One region of the Alteromonas infernus genome, then DNA from elsewhere that is predicted to be linked to it. Evidence: predicted binding sites of a transcription regulator. Region 1 holds the regulator's gene; each other region holds the start of a gene.
What was found. Region 1 encodes sigma-54, which starts transcription at its own class of promoters, with help from an activator protein. Its sites were predicted from a motif close to GTTGGCACGNNNNTNGNNT; they were not measured.

Region 1 (5,533 bases):
CATTGAGCACATTGATAGAAAATCTTGGTTTAAGCGCTGACGAGGTTGCCGCGGTGGGCGACGACATGCCTGATACCGGCATGTATAAGCATGTGGCGATTAAAATAGCGGTTGCCGACGCACACCCTTTCGTGGCAAAACAAGCGAACTGGATAACCACCTTGCCAGGCGGATTTGGCGCGGTGCGCGAGATATCAGATACTATTTTACACGCCAAAGGCGTAGCGAATGAGATTTTTGGAGCAAGTGTATGAGCCAATTTGGCTTTAATCGCTTAGGCTTAAGTATATCGGCGCTGTTTATCTTGGCGTTGCTGATGTATGTACCTACGTGGATGGAAGAGCAGCCAGAATCACAAGGCAGCAGCGAGAATGGCGCCTTAAAACCTGCCTATAAAGCGAAGAACTTGACCACTACCCTTTACAACCAAGAAGGCGAGTTAAACCACAAGGTATTTGCCGAATCAATGGAGCACTACGACCAGCTAGGTTTTGTATTGTTCCAACAGCCCAAGTATACACTGTATACTGAGAACGCTACGTCTCCTTGGGTGGTGACGGCGCAAGAAGGAACGCTCTACAACAACGATCTGATTCAATTAGAAAACCAGGTTGTTATCGAGAACCAAACCAGCGATGACTTTGTCAAAAGCCTCTCAACCGAATACATTCAGATTAATTTAGACACCAAACAAATGACATCTGATCAAGTCGTTGAAATACAGGGTACCCAATATGTCATTTTGAGCAATGGGTTTAACGCGAATTTACGCACACAAGAATACGAGCTTTTAGATCATGTACAAACCACTTATTCCCCTAGCAACTAGCCTTTTACTTGTCATCGCTAGCGGTGCGGTAAACGCAAGCGAAGATGATTTTTCGCAGCCCATTAAAATAGGCTCAAATACTCAATTTATCGACGGTAAAAATAAAACGGCGTTGTATAAAGAAGATGTACTGATTACCCAGGGTTCGCTGGTAATTGAAGCCGACGAAGTGGAAGTTATCGCGAGTGAAGGTAGTGGCCGCGAAATTTTTATCGCCAGAGGAAAGCCAGCCAGTTATTCTCAAACACTAGAAGACGGTACTCCGGTGTCTGCTAAGGCAAACGAAATTCGTTATGAGGTGATCAATCGCACGATTTCTCTTTCAGGAAACGCGGAACTTCAACAAGACACCAGTAAAGTGCAAGGTGACAACATTACTTTCGACATGATTACTGAGCAGTTACTTGCTACTGGTGGTGCGGGCGAAAATGGAGAAGGTCGAGTGACTACGGTATTTACTCCTGAATCCATTCGCAAGGCATCATCGAAGAAAGAAGATAAAGACAGTGGGGACAATCAATAGCAATGGCAACTTTGAGCGCAACCAACCTTGCTAAGGCATATAAATCGCGTCAGGTAGTACGCGACGTCAGCCTTTCTGTCTCGACGGGTCAAATTGTTGGCTTACTTGGGCCTAACGGCGCTGGTAAGACCACTACATTTTATATGATTGTGGGGTTGGTTAACCTGGATAAAGGCAAGATTGAAATTGATGATAATGAGCTTACTCATCAGCCCATGCACGAGCGTGCACGCCGCGGAATTGGCTACCTTCCGCAAGAGGCATCAATTTTCAGAAAGCTTACGGTACATGAAAATATCATGGCCATTTTGCAAACCCGTAAAGATTTAAATTCACAGCAGCAGGAAGAAGAAGCTGACGCGCTACTTGATGAATTTAATATTAACCATATACGTAATAGTACAGGGATGAGTTTGTCCGGTGGTGAACGACGGCGTGTTGAAATAGCACGCGCACTAGCAGCTAATCCGCAATTTATTTTATTAGACGAACCGTTTGCTGGTGTTGATCCAATATCAGTTAATGATATAAAGAAGATAATACAGCATCTTCGAGATAGGGGTATTGGAATCCTTATCACCGACCATAACGTGCGAGAAACATTGGATGTTTGTGAGAAAGCGTACATTGTGAGTCATGGCGAGCTTATCGCGCAAGGAACAGCGGAACAGGTTTTAAGTAATCAAAAAGTAAGGGATGTATACCTAGGCGAACAATTCAGGCTATAGTTAGTGTAACTGAATTGTCATTTTTCAATTTCGCTCTGGTGTATTCAATTTAGAGCATTTAAATAAGACGTAGATGAAACCATCTTTACAGCTAAAATTTAGCCAACAACTTACCATGACACCCCAGCTTCAGCAGGCGATAAAACTGCTGCAGCTATCTACGCTTGATCTTCAGCAGGAGATTCAAGAAGCCCTCGATTCAAACCCTTTATTGGAAGTTGAAGAAGGTAACGACGAGCCGCAAGTAGAAAAAAATAATATCGATAGCGACGATAGCGTGACAGAAGCGTCTGCGACAGCGTCTAGCGATACATTGGAAGCGGGTGACGCGTTAGAAAAAAACGACCTTCCCGATGAATTGCCTATCGACAGCACATGGGATGAATACTATTCAGCGTCATCGGCCCCAGCGCCAGGTCCTTCAAATGACGATGAACAAATATTTCAAGGCGAAACCACCGAGGATATTCAGGAACATTTGTCGTGGCAGATGCGATTGACCCATTTCTCAGATACTGACCGCGCCATTGCTACGGCAATTATCGACTCTATTGACGAGTCTGGCTATTTAACCGTGACCCTTGAAGACATTCTTGACGCGGTAAACTCTGAGGATATGGAAGAGCCTATAGAAATGGACGAAATAGAATGCGTACTTAAGCGTATTCAGATGTTCGACCCCATTGGTTCGGGCTCCCGCTCGCCGCAGGAATGTCTAATGGTGCAACTGCGCCAGTTCTCAGAAGACACACCATGGCTTAACGAAGCCAAACAGCTTATAGAAGAATATTCAGACCTATTAAGCAGTAAAGATTATCGCACGTTAATGCGTAAGAGCCGCTTGAAGGAAGATCAGCTGCGCGAGGCAATGCGTTTATTACAAACCTTGAATCCTCGCCCAGGTAGTGCTTTAGTTACTAAAGAGCCTGAGTACGTTATTCCTGATGTCTCGGTCGCCAAAAAGAATGGCCGTTGGGTGGTTGAGCTTAACCCCGACAGCCTGCCTAAGTTGAGCGTAAATCAACAATACGCTGCAATGAGTCGTCGTGCCAAAAATAGTAGCGACTCACAATTCATCCGCTCACACATGCAAGAGGCTAAGTGGTTCATTAAGAGCCTTGAATCTCGCAACGAAACCTTAATGAAGGTGGCAAACTGTATTGTGCAACAGCAAATGGGCTTTTTTGAACATGGCCCGGAAATGATGAAACCTATGGTGCTTAACGATGTAGCAGAAATGGTAGATATGCACGAATCAACGATTTCACGCGTCACAACGCAAAAGTATATGCATACACCACGTGGTATATTTGAATTGAAATACTTCTTCTCTAGCCACGTAGCAACAGAGTCTGGTGGTGAGTGTTCATCTACCGCGATTCGTGCATTGATCAAGAAATTAGTGGCAGCTGAGAAGCCTAGCAAGCCGCTAAGTGATAGCAAGATTGCTTCATTGTTGGCCGAACAAGGCATTAAAGTTGCCCGGCGAACAATAGCAAAGTACCGGGAATCGTTGTCGATCCCGCCGTCGAACCAACGCAAAAGCCTCATTTAAACGGGCTTAATAATATAAGGAAGACGAAATATGCAAATCAACCTTACTGGTCATCATGTCGAAATCACCGACTCTTTGCGTAATTATGTCGATACGAAGTTCAGCAAACTTGAACGTCACTTTGATCACATTTCTAATGTGCATGTCATCCTGAACGTTGAAAAATTAAATCAAAAAGCCGAAGCGACCGTTCATTTAAGTGGCGCTGAAGTATTCGCATCCTCAGAAAATACCGACATGTATGCGGCGATTGACAGCATGGTTGATAAACTCGACCGGCAGGTAATCAAGCATAAGGAAAAACTGAAAAAACATTAGTAGTTAATTAAGCATGGATATACAAGCCATCGTAAGTCTGGACCGCACCGAGTGTGCGGTTCAGTGTAATAGTAAAAAGCGAATTCTTGAGATCATCGCAGATATCGCTGCCAAAAATAACGAGAGCATCGATCAGGCAACGGTACTTAATAGTTTGATGTCTCGAGAGCGTATGGGTAGTACAGGAATCGGCAATGGCATTGCGTTACCACATGGGCGCTTGCCAGGTTTAGAAAAGGTGATAGCTATTGTTGTCACCAGTACGCCAGCCATTAATTTTGACGCGCTCGATGAAAAGCCGGTAGATATATTTTTCGCGTTACTTGTTCCTGAAGAGCAAACCGAAGGCCATCTACAAACATTGGCCACGGTAGCCGGTAAACTAAGCGATAAAGAAACGATTAAAGCGATACGTCGTGCCAGTACAAGCGATGATATTCTTTCTGCACTAAGTTAAAGATTTAAGCGCCTTAGCGAGGTCGTGACCAAGGCGCTTAAGACAATAAAGCGTATGCGATAAAACCAGAAGATTTGGGAGAAGTTAGGTGAAGCTGATTATAATCAGTGGTCGTTCGGGGTCTGGTAAGTCTGTCGCACTTCGCGCATTGGAAGATTTAGGGTACTACTGCGTTGACAACATTCCTGTAAACCTACTTCCTACCCTAACCCACACTGTTGTTGATGAATACGACCAAGTGGCGGTGAGCATTGATGTGCGTAACTTGCCGAAAAACCCTGATGATCTGGTAGAAATTTTAGATTATCTTCCGTCATCGTGGTCAATGACCATTGTCTATATCGATGCCAGCGATGATGTGCTGGTAAAACGCTTCAGCGAAACCCGACGTCTGCATCCCCTTGCGAAGCTCAATAAGTCTCTATCTGAAGCCATAAGGGCAGAGTCAGCCTTGCTAGCCCCTATCGCTGAACGGGCAGACTTATATTTAGATACAGACAAACTGACTATTCACCAACTTGCTGAGTTGATACGCGAGCGAATACTGGGTAAGAAAAGCTCCCGCTTAGTGCTGGTGTTTGAATCTTTTGGCTTCAAACACGGTATTCCGAAAGATGCCGATTATGTTTTTGATGCGCGCTTTTTGCCTAATCCTCACTGGGAGCCTGACTTGAAGCACCTAACAGGGCTTGATGCACCCGTTGAGGTTTTCTTAGGCTCTCAACCCGTTGTTACCAAGTTCATTTGGCAAATTCAGAATTTAATTACCACCTGGCTACCTCATCTAGAGCGCAACAACAGAAGTTACGTAACAGTCGCTATTGGCTGTACAGGCGGGCAACACCGCTCTGTGTATATTGCCCAAACTCTGTCGAAAACCTTCAGCGAAATACACCCAGATGTACAAATTCGCCATCGAGAGCTAAACCAGTAATGACAATTAAAAAAACGCTAACCATCGTAAATAAGCTGGGATTACATGCAAGAGCAGCGACCCAATTAGTGAAGCTTGCTAATCAGTTCGACGCCAAAATTATTTTAAAGAAAGGCGATAAAGAGGCTGACGCCAGCAGCGTTCTTGGTTTAATGATGCTGGAAAGCCATCAAGGTGAACAAGTGAATG
Region 2 (5,533 bases), on a different contig from region 1:
CAGTACTTACGCAGTCATCCAGTGCGTCTATTGCATTGACCATTACTGCGGCAACGTCTGGCATAGTGGGTATTTATGCTGCGGGTGCAATGGTCATTGGTGCCAATATTGGCACCACATCTACGGCTATATTCGCATCAATAGGCGCGACATCAAGTGCTAAACGGGTGGCCGCTGCGCAAGTTGTGTTTAACGTCCTTACTGCCCTTGTGGCTGCATTGCTCTTGCCACTCTTGTTTGGTTTTATTCATTGGTTGACCGCGCTAATCGAGATTGAAGCTAATCCAGGCATTACCCTTGCCATTTTTCATACCTTATTCAATGTGTTGGGCGTTGCGATTGTTTTTCCTATGAACGACAGGCTAGCAAGCTTTCTTGAAAGACGTTTTGTGTCGCTAGAAGAGGAGGCCTCCAAACCTAAGCACCTAGATAAAAATATCGCTCAGACGCCGGATTTGGCAGTAAACGCACTTATTCTTGAACTGTTGTCAATTTCGGATCGCTTTTTAAACGTTTACCCCAAATTACTTTCCGTGAAAGTTAGCGAAGTGACCGCAGTGGAAAACGACATTAGTGTTGTGGAAAAGCTATGTCAGCACGTGTCGCAATTTATCGTAGGCGTTGAGCGAGCGGCGCTAAGCGAAGAAACCACACACGCATTATCGTTGCTTATGCGTGTTGAGCACTATGTTTATTCCATCGCGCAAAAATCCTCAGCAATATTAACGTTGAGCAAACGAAGAGAAAATCTTGGAAGACCAGAATTAGAAGGACAATTACTGAATCATTTATCAGTTACCACTGAGTTTATGAGAATGGTTCGTTGGAGACAGTTTGATAGTAGTGACGCGTTAAATTTGCAGTTTGATTTACTAGAAAAAGAGCATCATAAACTCAAGTCAGCTTTGGTGATGGGGGCGACACAAGGTGATATTGCGATTGTGCAAATGACTGATGCAACGGAGTGTATGGAATACCTTTTACAGATAGCTCAAATGTGGGTCAAAGTATTTAATCGAATTCAACAGGTAGAGGACAGCATAACAACAGCAAATGTAATTCAAGTCGATAATCAAACGCATTCTTAGCATGATGAAAGGAGCCTGATATGGCAACACTAACTTTTTTAGGCGCGGTGGAGGGGGTGACAGGATCTATGCACCTACTAAAAACTGAGCATAGTACTTTGCTTTTAGATTGCGGTCTGTACCAAGGTAGGCGAGATGAAGAAGCTAAAAATCACAAGCCTCTACCTATCGATGTGAGTCAAATTGACGCTGTTATTCTATCCCATGCACACCTAGATCATTCTGGCCGTTTACCTATTTTGTTACGAGAAGGGTATTGCGGGCCTATTTACATGACACGGCCGACCGTTGAGCTAATAGAAGTGCTGTTAAAGGATGCGGCTTCTTTACAAGAGCGCGACGCGGAATGGGAAAATAAACGCCGCCAGCGCTCGGGTAAACCGCTCATCGAACCTTTGTACCGGCAAGAAGAAGTGGACGGCGTTATGAAGCAGTGTAAATCGACTCGCTATCATACCAAACGTAAAATCACGCAAGACGTTGAAATAAATTTTGCCGATGCGGGGCATATTCTGGGTTCAGCGATAGTGGAAATATTTATCACTGAAAATGGGCAGAGTAAAAAGTTGGTCTTTTCTGGTGACCTTGGAAATTCACAGGCTGCATTACTTCGCGACCCAGATATCGTTACTGAAGCCGATGTTGTACTTCTTGAATCTACCTATGGTGACCGCAATCACCGTTCAATGGAAGAGACGCTCGATGAGTTTGAACAGGTTATTCTTGAAGCCAGTGAGAATGGCGGCAACATTCTTATTCCATCATTTGCAGTAGGGCGTACCCAAGAGATAATTTTTCGCCTGGGCGAGCTGTATCAGCAGGGCAAACTTACCCATCAAAAAGTGTATTTAGACAGCCCTATGGCCATTGCAGTTACGGAGATTTACCATCGCTATCAAGATGTGTATAACGAAGAGGACTTCGACGCTATTGAAGAAAGTGCCGAGCGAGCACACAGCCACAACCAAAGCTTACACTCCTTGTTGCCTATTTTGAGTTATACCACCTCTACAGAAGAATCGATTGCGCTTAATAAAGTGGTGAGTGGCGCAATAATTATCGCCGGCAGCGGTATGTGTAACGGCGGGCGTATTCGCCACCACTTAAAACAAAACCTGTGGCGCAAGCAATCTCATGTGATTTTTGTTGGCTTTCAGGCCATGGGCACGCCGGGGCGAAAAATGGTAGATGGCGCAACGCGTATCAAAATGGCCGGAGAGGATATTGCTATTCGCGCGCAAATCCATACCTTAGGTGGGTTTTCTGCCCATGCCAGTCAATCTCAGCTTATCAATTGGCTATCGCATTTCGAAAAAACACCGAAGATATACTTGGTGCATGGTGAAGAGGGCGCTAAACAAGCCTTGTGTAGCGCCATTAAAGAAAAGGGATGGGAAGCAACAATACCTCATTTGAACGAAACATTATCGTTCTAAACCTTTGTTGTAGGTTAAGGCTCAACGCTTACTGCTTGGGTCTTAACGCAAGCTGACCGTTCTCTACGCTCAACTGCAATGGCACCGCTGACAATAAGCTAACGGCTTTATTGGTAGAATCTAATCGGTAAACTGGGTTAGTCGACAAGTACCCATTAATAAGCTGCATAAACTCGCCGCTCACCGGGGCTAGGTTACCTTTAAAGCCGCCCGCATCAATGGTGCTGTCAAGCAGCGATAGCGAGCGCACAAAAATCGCCTTTTCTTCGCTATCGTAATAAGGCGTACCTTCTAAAGACAGACTGACTTTAGCCGGATAGTTCAAACCAAACGCGCTCACGCGAGCTGTAGCAATAGCGCCTAACTGCACCACGTCTCTGCCATCTGGGCCTATGGTTGCGGTCATATCCTCAACATCTAAAAACAAAGGTATACCGGCAAGTGATGTCTTTTTTTGTAATGTACTTATCTGGCTATCAGCTATCAAGCACTTGCTCTAGTTCAGCATTAGATACGGTATAAACCGATAGTTGAGAAAGGGTGGCGCAGCCAGCAATAGTTAGAGCAAAGGCTAAAGAAATTAGACGTAGCATAAAAATTATCTCTTTTAATGAAGTAATGCTGATTTACACAACGCTAGCGATAAGTGTTGACGCTGTAACAACTAAGTAGCTCTCATTGTAAGGGCTGAGACGGGATATGCACAACGAAATCGTTAAAGCGCTGAGGCAACGCCGTATTTAGACTAGCTAGACCTCTTTTTGCTCTGGATATTGCTATCAAAGAAATGCATACCCTGACATTACTAATATTAAGGTCGCTTGAAGAAAAATGCGCCAATCAAAGGCATAGACATCTCGCCATTTATATCTCAACGTGGGCATTTTGTCGCAATCTACTTGATTATTTGACAGCAAGGGTTTTATATTTGCACTCTTCGTTGGGGAGTAGCCTGTTTCCGTTTCTGATGGAAAAGTTTGTATCAACATAATTGGTCACATTACCATGGTACAAACACCTCTTGGTTGGCGAGACCATCGATAATTCCATGCCGAAAGGTCAGGCGTGTGGTTTTATCGTGGACTCAATTAGCCTGGCCGGAGTTTCAAAACTATGAGTATCTTCGCTCTCATCTTGCTAGCCTTTGCCATGTCTACGGATGCGTTTGCCGCGGCAATCGGTAAAGGTGTGAAAATCAACCGCCCTCGTTTAAGCTTTGCCCTTAAAATTGGCCTTTTGTTCGGAACGATAGAAGCAATTACACCATTAATAGGCTGGCTGATTGGTCGCGCGGCGTCTTCTTATGTTGAGGCGTGGGACCATTGGATTGCGTTAATTATTCTTTCTGGATTGGGCGTCTATATGCTACTTGAGAGCTTCCAACCCGCAGAAGAAGAGTCAACGTCTCAACAACAATCCTTTATTTTGCTATGTATTACTGCCCTAGGCACCAGCATAGACGCCATGGCGGTGGGGGCGAGTCTTGCGTTAATTGATGTGAACATTGCGATAGCCTCAGCGTTAATTGGCGTTGCGACGTTTTCGATGGTTACCATGGGAATTATGCTGGGCAGCGCTTTAGGCACACTGATTGGCAAACGAGCAGAGGCATTTGGTGGAATTGTGCTTGTTTCGGTAGGTTTTTGGATCTTCGCAAGCCACACACTTTAGTTTTCTATAGACGCAACTGCCCTGCCGTAGCGCAGTTGCGTCATTAGTTTCCAGCAACGGCGTAAAAAGACGCCGCATCCAATATTTCGTTATTCCTATTCCCTTTCTATGAACGTTTAAAGCGTTTGTTATAAAAACTTTTGCCATAACGCCTTCAACAAAGCAGTATAAGAAGTTCTTCTTATTAAAAATAAAAAACACAACAAGGCACTTTCTATGGTTTCACAGAGACTGGTTTCTCGGAAATTGGTGGCGGCTTTTGCTATCTGCGTAAGCGCACTTTCTAGTTTCTCGCATTCTGCATTCGCACTTGAAGATACGGTTAGCCCTGAACTTTTCGACAAAATGGAGTATCGCTTCATTGGACCTTATCGCGGCGGGCGCTCGGTGGCGGTCACTGGGGTTGAAGGTAATACCAACCTTTATTTTATGGGCACCGCTGGTGGCGGTGTGTGGAAAACCGAAAACGCGGGTTTATCGTGGAAAGCTATATCCGATAAAACATTTAAAGTAGGCAGTATTGGTTCTATCGCGGTTGCGCCTTCAGACCCTAACGTTATTTACGTAGGTACTGGTGAAGGCCCTATTCGAGGTGTAACCACAAGCCATGGAAAAGGTGTTTATAAATCTACTGACGGCGGTGAAAACTGGAAGCTGATGGGGTTAGATAAACGGGGTCAAATCCCTAAAATTCGCATACACCCCACTAATCCTGATATAGCTTGGGCGGCGGTGCAGGGCAATATCTGGGGGCCGAATGAAGAGCGCGGTATATTCAAAACGACGGATGGCGGCGAAACATGGCAGCACGTATTAAAAGTGAATGCCGACACGGGCGCAGCTGATTTGGCTATTGACCCAACCAACCCCAGAATTCTTTATGCGAGCATGTGGCATCACGGCAGAACGCCTTGGTTTATTAAATCAGGCGGCGAGGGCGGTGGCCTTTACAAATCAACAGACGGCGGTGAAAGCTGGGACAAGCTAGAAAAGGGCCTGCCTAAGCTTATTGGTAAAGTAGGTGTTGATATTGCTGCGTCTAACCCAAAGCGCCTCTACGCCATTATCGAGGCTGATGAAGGCGGTTTATATCGCAGTGATGATGCAGGTAAATCATGGGAGCTAATGAACGGCGACAATATTCTTAAAGCTCGCGCGTGGTATTACAACCACATTAAGGTTGACCCGGTAGATGAAAATACCCTGTATGTGATGAATGTGCAGCTGCATAAATCCATTGATGGCGGCAAAACCTTCGAAATTAAATCTCTGCCCCACGGTGACACCCACGATATGTGGATAAACCCGGAAAACAGCTTAAACATGATCAATGCTAAT
Region 3 (5,533 bases), 140 kb from region 1:
TCTGAGAGAACATGTTCGATTTAATTACCAGTAAAGACAGCAACGTTAAAAACGACGTGCTATCGGGTATTACCGTGGCGCTTGCCTTGGTACCTGAGGCCGTAGCATTTGCATTTGTAGCCGGCGTAGAACCAATGATTGGTCTTTATGCGGCTTTCATGATGGGCTTGATCACTTCTGCTATTGGCGGTCGCCCGGGTATGATTTCTGGCGCTACCGGCGCTATGGCCGTGGTGATGGTGGCACTGGTTGCCCAGCACGGCGTACAGTACTTGTTCGCTGCGGTTATCTTGGCCGGTTTGCTGCAAATAATGTGCGGTATATTCAAGCTCGGCAAGTTTATTCGACTGGTGCCATACCCAGTAATGCTGGGCTTCGTAAACGGTTTGGCCATCGTTATTTTCTTGGCCCAGCTAGGTCAATTTAAAGTGACCAATGCGGCAGGTGAACTTCAGTGGATGGAAGGTACGCTGCTATATTGGATGCTAGGGCTTGTGGCGTTAACCATGGCCATTATTTACTTGCTTCCTAAGCTAACTAAAGCTGTACCTGCTTCACTTGTAGCCATTGTTACGGTAACGGCATTAGTGCACGGTCTTGACCTAGAAGCCCGTACGGTTATCGACTTTGTTCGTGACCTGCTGCCAGCAGACCAGCGCGATGCCGCTACGCTAGCCGGCGAATTGCCAAGCTTTGCTATTCCTATGGTGCCCTTTACTTGGGAAACCGTGATGATTGTTCTACCTACGTCTGTGATCCTTTGCTTAGTAGGGCTTATTGAATCGCTACTCACGCTTTCTTTGATTGATGAAATGACCGATACCCGTGGTCGCGGTAACAAAGAATGCGTGGGCCAAGGTGTTGCGAATACCGTTAACGGTTTCTTCGGCGGTATGGGCGGTTGCGCCATGATTGGTCAAAGCATGATTAATATTAACTCTGGTGGTCGTGGTCGCCTGTCAGGCATCACCGCGGCGTTAGTACTGTTGGGCTTTATTTTATTCGCCGCACCGCTTATTGAAATGATCCCGCTAGCCGCCCTTGTTGGGGTTATGTTTGTGGTAGTAATCGCTACTTTTGAATGGGCGTCATTTAGAATTGTTCGCGGCGTTAACAAAGAAGATGCCTTTGTATTATTCCTGGTCACCGGCGTTACGGTTATTGCTGACCTTGCTATTGCGGTTGTGGTAGGGGTTATCGTTTCCGCGCTGGTGTTTGCATGGAAACACGCCCGTCATATTGAAGCGAAATCGCATATCGATAACGACGGCTGGAAAGTGTATGAGCTAGACGGCCCACTGTTCTTTGGTTCGGTATCTCACTTTAAAGATTTGTTTGATATTGCCAACGATCCTAACGATATCGTTATTGATTTTAAAGATTCTCGCATTTGGGATTCGTCAGGTATTGATGCGCTGGACACCCTTGCTGACAAGTATGAAGAGCAAGGTAAGAAGCTGCACATTCGCCACATTAGCGATGAGTGTCGTTCACTACTTCGCAAGGCAGACAAGTTTGTTGAGATAAACGTGGTAGAAGACCCTCGCTATCGCGTAGCGACAGACAAACTGGCGTAAATCTTTAACATTAAGCAATGCACCAAGTGAACACAGGTTTGCGTTTGTTTGGTGCAGCTTAGAAATAAAAATATTGCCTTTTTTATCTTAAGTCTAATAAAAACAGTGTGTTACACGGTTGGCACTGAATTTGGATAGTATTAAACGTAAAGTGTGTTTTAGTGATTTGTGTCAATCGCTGAAAATTGTGTGATTTATAACACTCCGTAAAATGTGTTAGCTAGAATATGCTGAACCTAAGTGTCAGTACTAGCAAAATAGGCAACGAAGCCCGCATCAACGAAAGTTGAAGCGGGCTTTTTTTTGTCCCGAAAAAAGGGGAATACCATGACTTCATTGGACTCAAAAACGCAAATTGTCGTCGTAGGCAACGGCATGGTGGGGCACCATTTTGTTGAGCAGCTTCATCAAAGCGACGCCAATGTAGAAATAACCGTCTTATGCGGCGAGTCTCGCCTCGCGTACGACCGCGTTTACTTATCTTCGTTTTTTAGTGGCGCAAGTGCTGATGATTTAGCGCTTACCACCCCAGCACAGTATGCCCAGTGGGGCGTAAGTGTAGTGACCAATGCGTTGGTGACCGATATAGACCGTGACAACAAAAAAGTGACGACGTCAGAGGGGCAGGTATTTAGTTACGATAAACTTGTGCTTGCTACCGGCTCATATCCTTTCGTGCCGCCTATTCCCGGTAACGAGCAAGAGCACTGTTTGGTCTACCGTACCATCGATGACTTACTTGCCATTGAGGCCTCGGCGGCGGTAAGTAGCGTAGGGGTGGTTGTCGGCGGCGGCCTGTTAGGCTTAGAAGCGGCGAACGCACTTAAGCAAGCCGGCCTTGATACTCATGTCGTCGAGTTCGCGCCACAGCTAATGGCGGTTCAGCTTGACCAAGCCGGTGGTAAAGTCCTTAAAGATAAAATTGAAGATTTGGGCGTGACTGTTCACACCCAAAAAGCGACACAAAGCATTGAAGCGGGAAATACCTGTCGCTATAAAATGGTGTTCGCCGATGGCACCGAACTTGAAACCGACATGATCCTTTTTTCCGCGGGTATTCGCCCTTCGGATCAGCTTGGTAGGAAGTCAGCACTAAAACTTGGCGAGCGCGGCGGTATTGTTATTGATAACCATTGCGTGACGTCTGATCCGAACATATATGCCGTAGGCGAGTGCGCGCTATGGAACAACAAAATTTTTGGCCTTGTTGCCCCCGGCTATACTATGGCTCGCACTGCGGTAAATCATCTAACCGGTGGTGATGCTGAGTTTTCAGGTGCGGATATGAGCACCAAGTTGAAGCTTATGGGGGTTGAGGTAGGCTCCATTGGTGATGCGCACGAACGTACAGAAGGGGCATTAAGTTATACCTACTTAAACCAGCCTGAAGGCGTTTACAAAAAGCTTGTTGTTGATAGTAAACAAAAGAAAGTGCTGGGCGCGGTACTGGTAGGTGACACAAGCGATTACGATACGTTATTGCAGTATGCGCTTAATGCTATCGACCTTCCTGAGCATCCTGAAAGCCTTATTCTTCCGTCGTCGGATGCCGCTCCTGCTCTTGGCGCCGATGCGTTACCCGACACCGCGTCTATTTGTTCCTGCTTGAATGTAACAAAAGGCGATATTGTTTCAGCCATTGAAGGTGGCTGCTGTAGCGTAGCGGATGTGAAAGGTGAAACCAAAGCCAGTACAGGCTGTGGTGGCTGTGCAGCGCTACTTAAAAACGTGGTGGACAGCGAGCTTGAAAAACGCGGCGTTGAAGTTTCAAAAGCCATTTGTGAGCACTTTAACTATACACGTCAAGAGCTCTTTCACATTGTAAAAGTAAACGATATTCGCACGTTTGATGACCTGCTAGAGCAGCGTGGTGAAGGTTTAGGTTGCGAGATTTGTAAGCCCGCAGTGGGCTCTATTTTGGCATCAGTTTATAACGACTACATTCTAAAATCGGCCCACCTACCGTTACAAGATACTAACGATATCTACCTTGGCAACATGCAAAAAGACGGGACTTATTCCGTTGTGCCACGGGTTCCGGGCGGAGAAATCACGCCAGAGAAATTGATTTTGTTAGGTGAAGTGGCGAAAGAGTACAACCTGTACACCAAAATAACCGGTGGGCAGCGAATCGATTTATTCGGCGCGCGTGTTGAACACCTTCCTGACATCTGGGAGAAGCTAGTAGCGGGGGGATTTGAAACCGGTCATGCGTATGCGAAAGCGCTGCGCACTGTAAAGTCGTGCGTGGGTAGTACTTGGTGTCGCTATGGCGTACAAGACTCAGTTGGTACCGCTATCGATTTAGAAAATCGCTATAAAGGCTTACGTGCACCGCACAAAATCAAATTTGCTGTATCAGGCTGTACCCGTGAATGTGCTGAGGCCCAAAGTAAAGACATTGGTGTTATTGCCACTGAGCAGGGCTGGAACTTGTATGTATGCGGTAACGGCGGTATGAAGCCCCGCCATGCCGACTTGTTTGCCACCGACTTAGATACCGAAACCCTTATCAAATATATCGACCGCGTGTTGATGTTCTATGTGAAGACTGCCGATCGCCTACAGCGTACTTCAGTGTGGATGGATAACCTAGAAGGCGGCTTAGCTTATCTTCAAGATGTGGTGATAAACGACGCCTTGGGCATTAACGACGAGCTAGAAGCGCAAATGGATACCGTGGTTGACGCGTATCAATGTGAGTGGAAAACCACTATCGAAGACCCTGAAGCGCGCAAGCGTTTCCGTCAGTTTGTAAACAGTAATGCAGGCGATACCAATATTCAGTTTGTTTCAGAGCGCGGCCAGGTTCGCCCTGCAACAGAAGCTGAAAAAGTGGCAGGGAAAGACCAGTTTATTCCAGTCGCTATGGTATAGCGATTTAGTTATTAAAGAGCTTAGGAGGAACATTTGATGTCAGCAGCGCCAAATCTTTTAGCTTCAGGACAAGATATTCAGCAATGGCACCTAGTGTGCGAAACACGGGACTTAGTAAAAAATAGCGGCGTTTGCGCCCTGGTAGAGTCTCGGCAAATCGCGATTTTTTGTTTATGTATCAAAGGGGAAACCCAGGTTTTTGCGATAAGTAATTACGACCCCATTGGCAAGGCCAACGTGCTATATCGCGGGCTTTTGGGGTCAATTGGCGGCGCCCCGGTAGTTGCGTCTCCTTTATACAAGGAGCATTACTTTTTAGAAAGCGGGCTATGTAAGGAACACGATGATATATTGGTTACCACTTACCCAGTAAAAGTAGAAGGTGAAAAGGTTTTCATTGGCATTTAAGCGGTACGCTGCACACAGAAGGCGTTGACAAAGCAGAGAAAACGAAAAAGGTAATGATATGAATATGGCTACTCCACAACCCGATATTATGTCTGAACAGTTAAGACAAACAACATGCCCTTATTGCGGCGTGGGTTGTGGCGTAGATATCAGTTGCAACGCAAGTAAGCGTGCCGTAACCCTGGACACTGTTAAGGGCACGCCCGAGCATCCCGCCAATTTTGGTAGATTGTGCGTTAAAGGAACAAACCTGCTTGAAACGAACGGCCTTAATGGGCGTTTGCTTCACCCAACCATGGCAGGTAAATCGGTGGATTGGGACACGGCCACCGATGTGATTGCGGATAAGATCGCCTCTACTATTGCGCAGTATGGCGCGGATGCCGTTGCTTTTTACGTGTCAGGTCAACTACTGACCGAAGACTATTACATTGCCAACAAATTAATGAAAGGCTACATCGGCAGTGCCAATATTGATACTAACTCACGCCTTTGCATGTCGTCAGCCGTGGCTGCCTACAAGCGTGCATTTGGCGAAGACGTGGTGCCATGCGATTACGCAGATTTAGAAAGCACTGACTTACTTGTTATAACAGGGAGTAACACGGCGTGGGCACATCCTGTACTCTTTCAGCGTATTCAAAGTGCAAAGCTTAAAAACCCGCACATGA
Region 4 (5,533 bases), on a different contig from region 1:
GTAACAGCGAATGCCAATAAAGAATACTCCATAACAATTCCATTAAATAAACGAACTATATGCACGGCTAAACCATGCGTGTTAAGTGTGTTTTAGGTGTTGTTATGCGAGAGGTGGGGCGCGGCCTAGCGGCGCCGCAAAGGCAAAAGATGTGTAGGGCGCTGCTGCAAGGCGAGACGCTAAGGCGCGATAGCGCACAAGCGATATCACTACCCATGCATCTGCGGGTACGTTGTCAATATGAGGGAGGTCGGCCAACGTGCCGTTGGTACAGTCTACGTGCTCAACAGGCGCTTTTAGTAGCTCGGGGCTTATAAATACAAATTCACCTTCAAGCTCTGTTGCACTTACCGATATATAACGCATGGTTTTGCCAGTACAGATAAGTTCAATATCATCGCTCACGAACCCACGGGCATGCTGCATAGTATGCGAAGCAAGGCCTATTGCTAATGCATTTTGCAAGAGCATACAAAGGCAGAGTGTTAAGGCTGTCAGGCGTTTATTCGACATTATTTATCTTTTTACGGAGCGCATTTTTATCATAGCGTGCTATGGACGAATATTTCCATATTTTAATTAAGTTCTTTAACACCGGCTTTTTTTAGTTTTCGGTAAAGCGTGCGGGTACTCACGCCTAGTGCGTCTGCGAGGCTGTTTATATCGCCTTTAAAGGTGCTTGCTACCTGAGCAAGATAAGTGTCTTCTACCTCGTTCAGAGTCATAATATCCTTGCCAAGATTAACTCCGTTTGTTGTTAGTGGGTATTGATCATTTCTACCCTCCATTGAAGCGTTATCCTCGCCGATGAACTCGTCTAACACGGGGAGGTCCGACTCGTAGATCACGGGCTCATCGGCAAGTAATACTGCTTGATCAACGATATTGCGCAACTCGCGAATATTGCCCGGAAAGGCGTAGCTGCTTAATTTTTCGAGGGCTTTTTTATGGAAACGCTTTTTCTCGTGGGACTGGGCTAAAAAATGCGCTGCAATCAGTGCAATATCTGACTTTCTTTCTCGTAAGGACGGAAGATTGATAGGGAAGCCGGCTATTCGATAGTAAAGGTCACGCCTGAATTCCCCCTTTTCTACCATTTGCTTTAAATTTTTATGCGATGCGCACACCAACCGAAAATTGGCTTTCTTCGAGATCACGCTTCCCACAGGGCGGTAAGTTTGGGTTTCAAAAAGCCTTAGCAGCTTCACCTGCATGGCAAGTGGAATATCGCCTACTTCGTCGAAAAATAGAGTGCCACCCTCAGCCGCCTCTACCAGTCCTTTTTTATTGGTGGTTGCGCCCGTAAACGCTCCTTTTTCATAGCCGAATAACTCGCTTTCAAGTAAAGCATCAGACAACCCAGTGCATTCAATAACAACGAAGGTTTTTTCAGCCCGATGGCTACTTGAGTGCAGTGCTTGGGAAACCAGTTCTTTACCGGTTCCGGTTTCACCAAAAAGTAAAACGGATATATCTGAGTTCGCAGCGCGGTTAATTTTATTCAGCATCGTTTTAAATGCCTCTGACTCGCCAATCATTTTTCCAGCAGAGGGGCGGTTAGACGCAAAGGCAAGCTTATCTAGAATCTCCAGATAACCTATTAAATCCCCGTGACCGTCGAAGATTGGGCGCATCAGAATGTCGCAGTAGCTTTGGCCCTCGCTGGTGGTATGTATATGAACTACGCTTGAAGCTCTACCAGTCTTTCTGCTTTCCTGCATAGGGCACTGCTCGCCGCATTGGTCACAGGGCTTATTGTTTCGATGAGATACCTGATAACAGGTGCTATACCCGAGCTTTATATCGACAGGGTAAGTATCTCTGTAAGGCGCATTGACCGCCTCAATAATGTAATTTTGATTGATGAAAATAGCGGGCTTGTCTATTGCATCTATCATTGCTTGTACAATTGATATGTTCATTGTCAGCGTATTAGTTAATGCTACTTTTATCCTGCCAACTTAACATATTGGCATAGAGCTTGTTCATTGTTTTAGTTGAATCACAATGTCTGAGTGCCAATACTTCAGTCAATAGGAGAGTTACACAATGAAAAAAAGCATCTTTTTAATTGCGTTAGGGTTAGCCGTAAGCGCCGGGTGCCCTTTCGCTAATGCACAAAACGATGAGCTGGCTGACAGCGAAGTACAAACAAAAGTGAAGCAGGCAAGAGTTCACGCTAAAGCCCTTGGTGGAGCGCTTAAATCTAGGCTAAAACAGGCAATTCAGTCTGGCGGTTTGGAAGCGGGTGTAGAAGAGTGCAAGTTGGCCGCCGAGCCTATCGCCGAGGGGCTTAGCCAAAATGGGTGGGAGGTAGGACGTACTGCACTTAAAGTGAGAAACCCGAATAACGCGCCAGACGAGTGGGAGCGCGAGCAACTAGCGCTTTTTGCCTCTCTATTGGAAAAGACTAAGCTAGAGGAAAAACAGCCGTCTACGCCTATAGATACTTATAAGTATGACAGTGACAGTGGCGAATTCCGGTACATGATGGCTATTCAACAAGGCCAGGTTTGTATGGCGTGCCACGGCGCCCAAGTTGCACCTTCAGTAAAGGAAACCATTTTAAAGCATTACCCTAAAGATGAGGCCACTGGGTTTGAACTTGGTGAATTGCGCGGCGCGTTCACGCTGACCTATTCGCCGCAGTAACTTAAGTTAATTTTGCATCAGCTAAAGCAAAAGCTCTTTTCTCAACCGTTTTAAACAACGATACAACGTCCCCGTCTCCTTTTTATTTGTGTCAATTTTGTCGCCAATAGTGACAAAATTGGCGCAAGATTCATATTAGATCCTTGCGATGGATCAAAGTGCGCAACTTTTCGCCATGGAATAATTGTCCTGCACAGTACGAATAGACTGTCATTCATCAGCTGTTGGTTCAGATTAACGAGAAAAGTGATGAATGGCATAAACCGTGCTCTAGCTGTGTTGAATGTTCATGTGATAACCACTGAATAACCAATAAATTCACTTAAGGTCAAGCGCTTATCGCGCACGAGAGACGAGGGAGATAACCCATGAGCGATACGTTAATAGAACTATCGCGGTGGCAATTTGCATTAACTGCGATGTTCCACTTTATTTTTGTACCCTTAACACTAGGGCTAAGCTTTCTACTTGCCATTATGGAGTCAGTTTATGTAATGACAGGTAAAGAGATATACAAGCAAATGACCCAGTTTTGGGGAAAGCTGTTTGGTATTAACTTTGCTATCGGCGTAGCCACAGGCTTAACCATGGAATTCCAGTTCGGCATGAACTGGTCATACTATTCCCACTATGTCGGCGATATCTTTGGCGCGCCTCTGGCTATTGAAGGGCTGATGGCCTTCTTCTTGGAGTCTACCTTCGTGGGCCTGTTCTTTTTTGGCTGGGACAAAATGTCTAAGGTGAAGCACCTTATGGCTACTTGGTTAGTTGCCATTGGTTCTAACTTCTCAGCGCTTTGGATCCTAATCGCTAATGGCTGGATGCAGTACCCGGTAGGCGCTGAATTCAACTTTGAAGCTATGCGTATGGAAATGACCAGCTTCGCAGACGTTATTTTTAATCCGGTAGCACAGGTTAAGTTCGTTCATACGGTTTCAGCAGGCTACGTGACCGGTGCCATGTTTGTATTGGCAATTTCTAGCTACTATCTACTGAATCACAAGCATATTGCGTTTGCCCGTCGTTCGTTTGCGATTGCAGCTAGCTTTGGCTTAGCGGCTACCTTGTCAGTTATTGTTTTAGGTGATGAAAGTGGCTATGAACTAGGTGACGTGCAAAAAGTGAAATTAGCTGCAGTTGAAGCTGAATATGAGACGCATCCCGCGCCAGCACCCTTCACTGTTTTTGGTATACCTAACGATGAAAAAGAAGAAACCGAATACGCCCTTCAAATTCCCTGGGCAATGGGCATTATCGCAACACGCTCGTTAACCGAAGAAGTGAAAGGTATTAAGGATCTTAAAGAAGAGAATCGCGAGCGTATTTTAAGCGGCATCAAAGCTTATGAAGTGCTTGATGACGTAAGAAATGGTACCGCAACGGCTGAGCAGCGCGCCGCATTTGAAGCCAACAAAGACAGTCTTGGTTATGCAATGCTGCTTGAACCCTATACTGACGATGTTTCAAACCCATCAGAAACGGCAATTCAACAAGCTGTTGATTATAGCATTCCACCGGTGGCCCCGCTATTTTGGAGCTTCCGCATCATGGTTGCTGCAGGTTTTATTATGCTAGCACTTTTCTTATGTGCTTTTTACTACAGCACAAAACACAAAATCACCAAGCCTCGCTGGCTATTAAAAGGTGCACTGTATGGCCTACCACTTCCATGGGTTGCGTGTGAAGCAGGCTGGTTCGTTGCTGAGTATGGTCGTCAACCATGGTCTATCGCAGAAGTATTGCCAGTGCATACCTCGGTGTCTAACTTGGCAATTAGTGACGTGGTAATCACCATTATAGCCTACACCGTTTTCTACACAGCAATGTTCATCATTGGCTTTTACCTAATGAAAAAATTCGCGAAGAAAGGTCCTGTGCCTCCGGAAGATACAAAGACTGAAACTGAACTCGACCTTATTGACCTTGATGAGCAAGGAGCAAAAGCATGATTGATTATGAACTGTTACGCGTCATTTGGTGGTGCTTAGTTGGCGTGCTGCTGATTGGTTTTGCCGTCACTGACGGCTTCGATTTAGGGGTGGGCGCACTGCTTACCCTCATCGGAAAAAATGACAAAGAACGTCGCGTGATGATTAACACCGTCGGGCCTCACTGGGACGGAAACCAAGTGTGGTTTATTACGGCTGGTGGCGCCATTTTTGCGGCGTGGCCAATGATTTATGCTACCGCGTTTTCAGGTTTTTACCTTGCTTTAGCATTGACGTTAATTGCTCTATGGATGCGTCCTATTGGTTTTGATTACCGCAGTAAACTCCCAAACCCACAGTGGCGCAAAGCGTGGGACTGGGCGTTGTTTGCTGGTGGCATCATTCCTTCGCTCATATTTGGTGTGGCGTTCGGTAACCTGCTGCTAGGTGTGCCCTTTGAATTAGATAACACGCTTAAGTCAACGTATACAGGGTCATTCTTTGGTCTTTTAACACCGTTTGCTTTAGTGAGTGGCCTACTTTCAGTCGCTATATTGCTAAACCACGGTGCAACCTGGCTACAAATGAAAACCGATGGCTTTATTGAAGTTAGAGCCCGCGCCGTGTCAGTAATATTAAGTCTGGTAGGCGTTGCATTGTTTGTCATTGCAGGTTTTTGGGTAGCATTTGGTTTAGATGGCTTTGTCATCACCTCATCAATTGACACCATTGCTACATCGAACCCGCTTAAGAAAGAGGTAGCTATTGAAGCGGGCGCTTGGATGAGCAATTACAGCAAATATCCTTTCATGGTGATAGCACCTGTATTAGGTGTAGTAGCTGGCCTTGCCTGCGCGTTCTTCTCTAAGAAGGGAAATGCAGGTATGGCGTTTGTGTCAAGCGCACTATTTATCACAGGCGTAATTTTAACAGCGGGCTTCTCAATGTTCCCG

Region 2: a site for sigma-54 is predicted at 3,549-3,567, ahead of ACX5J7_RS16650 (manganese efflux pump MntP). Genes of this name have one in related genera too.
Region 3: a site for sigma-54 is predicted at 1,695-1,713, ahead of nirB (nitrite reductase large subunit NirB). Genes of this name have one in related genera too.
Region 4: a site for sigma-54 is predicted at 1,969-1,987, ahead of ACX5J7_RS02120 (Tll0287-like domain-containing protein). Genes of this name have one in related genera too.

Annotation. Positions count from the first base shown of each region.
Region 1 is NZ_CACSIG010000017.1:227,219-232,751, reverse strand. Features, by position in the region: gene kdsC (3-deoxy-manno-octulosonate-8-phosphatase KdsC) at 1-254, shown strand, start outside; gene lptC (LPS export ABC transporter periplasmic protein LptC) at 251-829, shown strand; gene lptA (lipopolysaccharide transport periplasmic protein LptA) at 798-1,352, shown strand; gene lptB (LPS export ABC transporter ATP-binding protein) at 1,355-2,080, shown strand; gene ACX5J7_RS04830 (RNA polymerase factor sigma-54) at 2,154-3,635, shown strand; gene hpf (ribosome hibernation promoting factor) at 3,666-3,953, shown strand; gene ptsN (PTS IIA-like nitrogen regulatory protein PtsN) at 3,967-4,410, shown strand; gene rapZ (RNase adapter RapZ) at 4,499-5,344, shown strand; gene ACX5J7_RS04810 (HPr family phosphocarrier protein) at 5,344-5,533, shown strand, end outside.
Region 2 is NZ_CACSIG010000068.1:50,738-56,270, reverse strand. Features, by position in the region: gene ACX5J7_RS16665 (Na/Pi cotransporter family protein) at 1-1,088, shown strand, start outside; gene ACX5J7_RS16660 (MBL fold metallo-hydrolase RNA specificity domain-containing protein) at 1,109-2,524, shown strand; gene ACX5J7_RS16655 (YceB family lipoprotein) at 2,553-3,011, opposite strand; yybP-ykoY riboswitch at 3,455-3,597, shown strand; gene ACX5J7_RS16650 (manganese efflux pump MntP) at 3,638-4,195, shown strand; gene ACX5J7_RS16645 (WD40/YVTN/BNR-like repeat-containing protein) at 4,412-5,533, shown strand, end outside.
Region 3 is NZ_CACSIG010000017.1:90,152-95,684, forward strand. Features, by position in the region: gene ACX5J7_RS04245 (SulP family inorganic anion transporter) at 12-1,577, shown strand; gene nirB (nitrite reductase large subunit NirB) at 1,905-4,454, shown strand; gene nirD (nitrite reductase small subunit NirD) at 4,491-4,862, shown strand; gene ACX5J7_RS04260 (nitrate reductase) at 4,921-5,533, shown strand, end outside.
Region 4 is NZ_CACSIG010000008.1:55,467-60,999, reverse strand. Features, by position in the region: gene ACX5J7_RS02135 (TonB-dependent receptor) at 1-32, opposite strand, end outside; gene ACX5J7_RS02130 (hypothetical protein) at 103-513, opposite strand; gene ACX5J7_RS02125 (sigma-54 interaction domain-containing protein) at 576-1,898, opposite strand; gene ACX5J7_RS02120 (Tll0287-like domain-containing protein) at 2,050-2,652, shown strand; gene ACX5J7_RS02115 (cytochrome ubiquinol oxidase subunit I) at 3,021-4,601, shown strand; gene cydB (cytochrome d ubiquinol oxidase subunit II) at 4,598-5,533, shown strand, end outside.